Regions from separate parts of the Sphaerisporangium sp. NPDC049457 genome, predicted to be linked through region 2. Evidence: predicted binding sites of a transcription regulator. Region 2 holds the regulator's gene; the other holds the start of a gene.
The links. Region 2 encodes HspR, which represses chaperone genes until heat shock. Its sites were predicted from a motif close to ANTTGAGTCNNNNNGACTCAANT; they were not measured.
Positions count from the first base shown of each region.

Region 1: a site for HspR is predicted at 2,019-2,041, ahead of lon (endopeptidase La). Genes of this name have one in related genera too.

Region 1 covers NZ_JBVJHR010000014.1:77,611-82,000, forward strand. Annotated here, with positions in the region: gene lon (endopeptidase La) at 1-2,006, opposite strand, end outside; gene ACZ6QO_RS22385 (response regulator) at 2,337-2,990, opposite strand; gene ACZ6QO_RS22390 (sensor histidine kinase) at 2,987-4,324, opposite strand.
Region 2 covers NZ_JBVJHR010000005.1:290,354-294,743, reverse strand. Annotated here, with positions in the region: gene dnaK (molecular chaperone DnaK) at 1-188, shown strand, start outside; gene grpE (nucleotide exchange factor GrpE) at 185-838, shown strand; gene dnaJ (molecular chaperone DnaJ) at 874-2,058, shown strand; gene ACZ6QO_RS10645 (heat shock protein transcriptional repressor HspR) at 2,080-2,427, shown strand; gene clpB (ATP-dependent chaperone ClpB) at 2,606-4,390, shown strand, end outside.

The sequences.
Region 1 (4,390 bases), on a different contig from region 2:
TTGAGGGACCCCACCGGCAGCTCCATCTCGGCGCCGCGCGAGCGGAGGTAGGACAGGGCGATCTGCGCGGACTCCTTCATCACGTCGCCGAGCTGGCCGGTGAGCGTGACGGCCGTGGAGCCGGTCTCGGGGTCGGCCAGCGACGCCTCGACGTACAGCACGTCGCCGCCCGCGCCGGTGACCGCGAGCCCGGTGGCGACGCCCGGCACCGCCGTGCGCTGCGCCGACTCGGGCAGCGAGGACTCGGGGACGTGCCGCGGCCGGCCGAGGTAGCCGACCAGGTCCGCAGCCCGGACGTGGACCGGCAGCGCCGCCTCCTCCAGCGCGGCCTTGGCCGTGACCTTGCGCAGCACCCGGGCGATCGACCGCTCCAGCGAGCGCACGCCGGCCTCACGGGTGTACTCGCCGGCGAGCCTGCGCAGCGCGTCGTCCTCCACGGTGACGTCGGAGGCGGTCAGCCCGGCCTTGTCGAGCTGGCGGGGCAGCAGGTGGTCGCGGGCGATCGCGACCTTCTCGTCCTCGGTGTAGCCGTCGAGCGTCACGATCTCCATGCGGTCGAGCAGCGGGCCGGGCACCGCCTCCAGGACGTTGGCGGTCGCCAGGAACAGCACGTCCGACAGGTCGAGCTCGACCTCCAGGTAGTGGTCGCGGAAGGTGTGGTTCTGCGCGGGGTCCAGCACCTCCAGCAGCGCCGCCGTCGGGTCGCCCCGGTAGTCGGCGCCCACCTTGTCGACCTCGTCCAGCAGGACGACGGGGTTCATGCTGCCGGCCTCGCGGATGGCCCGCACGATGCGGCCGGGCAGCGCCCCGACGTAGGTGCGCCGGTGGCCGCGGATCTCGGCCTCGTCGCGGACGCCGCCGAGGGCGACGCGGACGAACTTGCGGCCCATGGCGCGGGCGACCGACTCGCCGAGGGAGGTCTTGCCGACCCCGGGAGGACCGGCGAGCGCGAGGACGGCGCCGCTGCGGCGGCCGCCCACCACGCCGAGCCCCTGGTCGGCGCGCCGCTTGCGCACCGCGAGGTACTCGACGATGCGCTCTTTGACGTCGTCGAGGCCGGTGTGGTCGGCGTCGAGCACCGCGCGCGCGGCGGCGATGTCGTAGGAGTCCTCCGTGCGCTCGTTCCACGGGATGTCGAGCACGGTGTCCAGCCAGGTGCGGATCCAGCCGGTCTCCGGCGACTGGTCGGAGGTGCGTTCGAGCTTGTCGACCTCCTTCATCGCCGCCTCGCGGACCTTCTCGGGCAGGTCGGCGGCCTCCACGCGGGCGCGGTAGTCCTCCTCCTCGGAAGCGGCGTCCCCGTTCAGCTCGGCCAGCTCCTTGCGGACGGCGGCGAGCTGCTGGCGGAGCAGGAACTCGCGCTGCTGCTTCTCCATGCCCTCCTGGACGTCCTTGCGGATGGTCTCGGCGACGTCCAGCTCGGCCAGGTGCTCGCGCGCCCACTCGACCAGCCGGGTCAGGCGCTCGGCCGGGTCGGCGTTCTCCAGCAGCTCGGCCTTCTGGGCGGTGGTCAGCCACGGCGCGTACCCGGAGCTGTCGGCGAGCACCGAGGCGTCCTCGATCTGGTTGATGGCGTCGACGATCTGCCACGCGCCGCGCTTCTGCATGATGGTGGTGGCCAGGGCCTTGTACTCCTTGGCCGCCTCCTCGGCGCGCGCGCCGCTGGGCACGGCGTCCATGGGGGTCGCCTCCACCCACAGCGCCGCACCGGGGCCGGTGGTGCCCGAGCCCACGCGCACGCGCTCGACACCGCGGACCACGGCGGCGGGCTCGCCGCCGGGAAGCCTTCCGATCTGCTCGACGACCGCCGAGACGCCGACGGCGCCGTACTTGCCGTCGATGCGCGGAACAAGCAGGACCTGCGGCTTGCTCTGCTGCGAGGTGGCCCTCGCGGCGTCGATGGCGGCGCGCACCTCGGCGTCCGACAGGTCGAGGGGGACGACCATGCCGGGCAGGACGACCTCGTCGTCCAGCGGGAGCACCGGAAGGATCAAGCTCTGACTCATGCGAACTCCAAGGGTTGAGTTACACCGACTCAATTAATGAGAGCCCGGGATTGTTCCCAACTCTGCGCTTGTTCGCTTGCAGCGATCGTAATTCTGTAATCAGCTCCGTCGGCCGTGTCCCTCGCCGGTCGGTCCACCGGAGTCGCCGGCGTACCGAGCGGGCAGCGTCGCCGCGGTTCGGCGCACATGCCGAGCGCTGACTCCGACGGGGGACGACCGCCGGCGGCCCCCGCGCGCCCCTCTGCGGTGGTGACCGATCACCCTCGGGTGGGAACGGCGGGGCGCCTGGTGACCTATGCGGGCCGCCGCGCGCGTGGACGCCGACCGGGGTCAGTCGCCGGGGCGCACCAGGCCGGTCTCGTAGGCGAAGACGATGGCCTGGGCACGGTCGCGCAGACCGAGCTTGGCCAGGATGCGGCCGACGTGCGTCTTCACCGTCTGCTCCGACACCACCAGCCGCCCGGCGATCTCCCCGTTGGACAGGCCCTGGGCCATCAGCGCCAGCACTTCGGTCTCGCGGCCGGTCAGCTCTGCCAGCCGTTTCACGGTCGGCGCTCGTGGCCCGCCGAGCCTGGCGAACTCGGCGATCAGCCGCCTGGTGACCGACGGGGCCAGCAGGGCCTCCCCTGCGGCGACCACCCGCACAGCCTCGACGAGCTGCTGGGCGGAGGCATCCTTGAGCAGGAAGCCGCTCGCCCCCGCCCGCAGCGCCTCGTAGACGTAGTCGTCCAGGTCGAAGGTCGTCAGGATCAGGACCTTGGTGGCGGTGCCGGCGAGGATGCGGCGCGTCGCCTCCAGCCCGTCCATCACCGGCATGCGGACGTCCATCAGCACCACGTCCGGCGCCAGCTCGGCCGCCCGCGTCACCGCCTCCTGCCCGTTGACGGCCTCCGCGACGACCTCGATGTCGGGCTGGGTGCCGAGGAAGGTGGTGAAGCCGGTGCGGACCATGCCCTGGTCGTCGGCGATCAGGACACGGATCACGGCTCCTCCGGCGCGTCGGGTTCGGCGGCGGCGAGCGGAAGGGTGGCCGTCACCGAGAACCCGCCGTCCGCCATGGGCGCGGCTTCCAGGGTGCCACCCAGCCGTGCCGCGCGCTCGCGCATTCCGGCGATCCCCTGGCCCGGTCCGTCCGGGGTGTCGGGCGCAGGCGCGCCGGCGGGGCCGTTGGTCACGCTCAGCCGCAGCTCGGCGGCGGTCCGCTCGATCTTCACCCGCACCGGCGCCCCGGGCGCGTGCCGCATCGCGTTGCTCAGCGACTCCTGCAGGATCCTGTACGCCGACAGGCCGACCGCGGCCGGCAGGTCGAGAGAGCCGGACACCTCGGCCGTGACGGCGAGCCCCGCGGCCCGGACCTTGCCGATCAGGTCGTCCACCCGGTCCAGCCCGGGCTGCGGCGCCGTCTCCCGGCGGCCGTCCGAACCACGCAGGACGCCCAGCACCTGGCGCATCTCGGCGAGCGCCGCCAGCGACAGCACCCTGATCTCGGCCAGCCCCGCCTCCAGGGCCGCGACGTCACCCTGGGCCCGCAGCGGCACGGCCTCCGCCTGGATCGCGATCACGGACATGTGGTGGGCGACGATGTCGTGCAGCTCGCGGGCGATACGCGTGCGCTCCTCCAGGACGATGCGCGCCGCGCGCTGCTCCTCGCCGCGCCGCCGCTCCTCGTCCAGCCGGCTGGTCGCCCGCCTGCGGACCCGGACGTTCTGCCCGAACAGCACGGCCACCGTCACCAGGACCGTGGCGAGGAACATCGAGTTCGGATGGATGATCCACGCGCCCACCGCCGAGACGATCCAGACCCCGATCGCGACGTTCCGATCCGCGCGCACGGCGATCGAGTACGCGCAGAGCAGATAGGTGATCACCTGGGCGGCCACGTAGGGCATCACGCCGTCACCGTGGCCGGCGGCACCGCCCATCGCCCCGTTGAGGATGCGCGGGTTGACCAGGCCGCCCACCACCGCCGCCATCGCCGAGATCCGCCACGCCGCCACCGGCCAGCGCTCGCGCAGAGCGACCGGCAGCGCGTAGGCGGCGGCGAGCACGATCAGGACGGGCCCGTCGGCGAAGAAGCGGGACGCCGCCGCCTCCGTCTCCAGGTACGACACCCCGGTGCCGAGCAGGATGTAGGCCAGCGACAGGTCGGCGACGACGACGAGGTCGACGGTGGCGAACGGCAGCCACCGCGCCCACGCCGGCACGGCGGGCCGCAGCCACCGCGACCGCGGGCCCGCGGGCTCCGCCGTCGCGGTGACCAGCGCCGCGGTCAGCGGCGACGCCAGCCGGACGAGCCCGGACCAGGCACGCGAGATCACCGCTCCAGCGTACGAGCCACGCCCCCGCCCGGCGTCACCCCCAGGGGTGACCCTCCGTCTCACCCC
Region 2 (4,390 bases):
AGCTCGCCACCGTCAGCCAGAAGATGGGTTCGGCGATCTACGCCCAGTCGCAGCCGGGCGCCGAGGGCGGGGCCCCCGGGGCCGGCGCCACCGGTGCCGCCGACGGCGGCAGCGCCAAGGCCGACGACGACGTCGTCGAGGCCGAGATCGTCGACGACGAGCCCAAGCGGGAGGGCGGTGCCGCGTGACGTCCCCGAACTCTGGGAGCGAGCACGAAGGCCTGGTGATCCGTGACAACCGGCGCATCGACCCCGAGACAGGGCAGGTGCGCCAGGGGGCGGGGAAGGCGGACGACACGTCTTCCCCCGCCGCCTCGCCCGAGGCGGCCCCGCCGGACGACGGCGTCGCCGCGCAGCTCGCCGAGCGCACGGCCGACCTCCAGCGCCTTCAGGCCGAATACTCCAACTACCGCAAGCGCGTCGAGCGCGACCGGGTGACGGTCCGCGAGCAGGCGGTCGCCAACGTGCTCACCGAGCTGCTGCCCGTGCTCGACGACATCGGCAGGGCCCGCGACCACGGCGAGCTCACCGGCGGGTTCGCCAAGGTGAGCGAGGCGCTCGAGAGCGCGGTCGGCAAGCTGGGCCTTTCGGCCTACGGCGCCAAGGGCGACCCGTTCGACCCGACCGTGCACGAGGCCCTGCTGCACAGCTACTCGGCCGACGTCACCGAGCCCACCTGTGTGGAGATCCTCCAGCCGGGCTACCAGATCGGCGACCGCATCCTGCGTCCGGCGCGGGTGGCCGTCGCCGAGCCGCAGGAACCGGAGGCCTCCTCCGAGCGTTCCGCCGCCGAAGCGGACGAAACGGGCGCGGCGGCGGCCGAGCCCGAGGACAATTGAGCGATCACCCCTTTGGGCCACGAAGGAAGCGATAGATGAGCACCAAGGACTACCTGGAGAAGGACTATTACGCGGTCCTTGGTGTGTCGAAGACCGCCACCGCCGAAGAGATCAAGAAGGCGTACCGGAGGCTGGCCAGGAAGTACCACCCGGACGCCAACCAGGGCAACACGGAGACCGAGGCCAAGTTCAAGCAGGTCTCGGAGGCCTACGACGTCCTGTCCGACAGCAAGCGCCGCAAAGAGTACGACGAGGCGCGCACGCTGTTCGGGTCCGGTGTGGGCGGATACGCGGGGGGCGGCGCCCCCCGCGGTGGCGGCGGCTTCCCGTTCGAGTTCGGCGACCTCTTCGGAGGCACGGCGCAGGGCGGCGGCGGCACGGGAGAGCGCATCGGCGACCTGTTCGGCGGCCTGTTCAACCGTGGCGGACGCACCTCGACCACGACGACCAGCCGGCCCCGCCGAGGGCAGGACATCGAGTCCGAGGTCACCCTGTCGTTCATGGAGGCCGTGGACGGCACCACGGTGGCGCTCAGGCTCACCAGCTCCTCGGCGTGCTCGGCCTGCAACGGCACCGGCGCCAAGGCCGGCACGACCCCGCGGGTCTGCCCGACCTGCGAGGGCACCGGCGCGGCCAGCCGCAACCTCGGCAACTTCGCCTTCTCCGAGCCGTGCCGCGACTGCAAGGGCCGCGGTCTGCTCGTCGACGATCCCTGCCCGGTGTGCGAGGGCAGCGGCCGCGGCAAGAGCACCCGCACCCTCCAGGCGCGCATCCCCGCCGGCGTGGCCGACGGCCAGCGCATCCGGCTCAAGGGCAAGGGCGCGCCCGGCGAGAACGGCGGCCCGGCCGGTGATCTTTATGTCCAGATTCACGTGAAACCGCATGCCATCTTCGGCCGGTCGGGCGACAACCTGACCATCACCGTCCCTGTGACGTTCGCCGAGGCCGCGCTCGGCGCCGAGATCAAGGTGCCGGTGCTCCAGGGCATGCCGGTGACCCTGCGGATCCCCGAGGGCACCCCGAACGGCCGCACGTTCCGCGTGCGCGGCCGGGGTGTCACCCGCAAGGACGGCACCAAGGGTGATCTGCTGGTCACCGTCGAGGTGGTGGTGCCCCAGCACCTCGACGACAAGGAGAAGGCCGCGCTGGAGGAGTACCGCTCGGTCTCCGACGGCGTGGACCCCCGCGCCGACCTGCTCAGGCAGGCGAGAACCGAGTAGCCCCGAAAGGAGGCGACGCCGATGGACGCCAACTACTTCGACCTGTCCGACGACACCCCGGTGTACGTCATCTCGGTGGCCGCTCAGCTTTCCGGGCTCCACCCGCAGACCCTCCGGCAGTACGACCGTCTCGGCCTGGTCAGCCCAGGCCGGACGGCCGGCCGGGGCCGCCTGTACTCCACGCGCGACATCGTGATGCTCCGCGAGGTGCAACGGCTCTCCCAGGAGGAGGGCATCAACCTGGCCGGCATCAAGCGCATCCTGGCCCTTGAGACCGAGAACCTCCGTATGCGCGAGGAGCTCGGCCGGCTCAGGAGCGAGATGGCGATGATCCGTGCCCTGATCCAGTACCAGCTGCCTCCCGCATGAGCGGAGGCGCGCACACCCGCCACGGCGCGGCGGCACCGTCCCGGGCCGCGCGGCGACACCACCACCGCGCCCGGGTGCGGCCCGCGCCCCGGGCCGCGGCGCACATATAGCGGAACGACGCAGCACCGCCACCTGGCGAGCGCCGGGCGATCCGCCATGCGAGAAAGGCAAGGTAGGCATGGACTACAAGCTCACGCGTAAGAGCCAGGACGCCCTGTCGGCCGCCGTCCGGCGGGCCGCCGCCGAGGGCCACCCCGAGGTCGCGCCGGCTCACCTGTTCACCGCGCTGCTCTCCCAGAACGAGGGCACGGCCGTGCATCTGCTGGAGGCCGTCGGCGCCGACTGGAAGCGGCTGCGCACCGAGGCCGAGCAGGAGCTCGAACGGCTCCCGAAGGCCCAGGGCGCGACGGTGAGCGCTCCGTCGTCCTCCCGGCAGCTGCTCGTCGTGCTGAACACCGCCGCGGCCCGCGCCAAGCAGCTGGAGGACGAGTACGTCTCGACCGAGCACCTGCTGGTCGGGCTGGCCGCCGACGGCGGGCGCGTCGCCGAGCTGCTCAAGGCGCAGGGCGCCACCGCGAACACGCTGCTGGAGGCGTTCGAGAAGGTCCGCGGCCACGCCCGGGTCACCAGCGAGAGCCCGGAGGACACCTACCGCGCGCTGGAGAAGTACGGCGTCGACCTCACCGAGCTGGCCCGGGCGGGCAAGCTCGACCCGGTGATCGGCCGGGACAACGAGATCCGCCGCGTGGTGCAGGTGCTCAGCCGCCGCACCAAGAACAACCCGGTGCTGATCGGCGAGCCCGGCGTCGGCAAGACCGCCGTCGTGGACGGCCTGGCCCAGCGCATCGTGGCCGGCGACGTGCCCGAGAGCCTGCGCGGCAAGCGCCTGGTCTCCCTCGACCTCGGCGCGATGGTCGCGGGCGCGAAGTTCCGCGGCGAGTTCGAAGAGCGGCTCAAGGCCGTGCTCACCGAGATCAAAGAGAGCGACGGGCAGGTCGTCACGTTCATCGACGAGCTGCACACGATGGTCGGCGCGGGCGCGGCCGAGGGCGCGATGGACGCCGGCAACATGCTCAAGCCCATGCTGGCCAGGGGCGAGCTGCGCATGATCGGCGCGACCACCCTGGACGAGTACCGCGAGCGCATCGAGAAGGACCCCGCGCTGGAGCGGCGCTTCCAGCAGATCTTCGTCGGCGAGCCGTCGGTCGAGGACACCATCGCGATCCTGCGCGGGCTCAAGGGCCGCTACGAGGCGCACCACAAGGTGCAGATCTCCGACGGGGCCCTGGTGGCCGCGGCCACCCTGTCCGACCGCTACATCACCGCCCGCTTCCTGCCCGACAAGGCGATCGACCTGGTCGACGAGGCCGCCAGCCGCCTGCGCATGGAGATCGACTCGCGTCCGGTGGAGATCGACGAGCTGCAGCGGGCCGTCGACCGGCTCAAGATGGAGGAGCTGGCGCTCGCCAAGGAGACCGACGAGGCGAGCGTCCAGCGCCTTGAGAAGCTGCGCAAGGAGCTCGCCGACCGCCAGGAGGAGCTCGACGCCCTGGTCGTGCGCTGGCAGAAGGAGAAGGCCGGCCTCAACAGGGTCGGCGAGCTGAAGAAGCAGCTCGACGAGGCCCGGTCGGCGGCCGAGCGCGCCCAGCGCGACGGCGCCTTCGAGGCGGCCTCCCGGCTGATGTACGGCGACGTGCCGCGCCTTGAGAAGGAGCTCTCCGAGGCGAGCGCGCAGGCCCAGCCCGAGGACCCGATGGTCAAGGAGGAGGTCGGCGCCGACGACATCGCCCAGGTCATCTCCTCCTGGACCGGCATCCCCGCCGGGCGGCTGCTGGAGGGCGAGACCGCCAAGCTGCTGCGCATGGAGGACGAGCTCGGGCGCAGGCTCGTCGGGCAGCGCGAGGCCGTCCAGGCGGTGTCGGACGCCGTGCGCCGCGCGCGCGCCGGGGTCGCCGACCCCGAC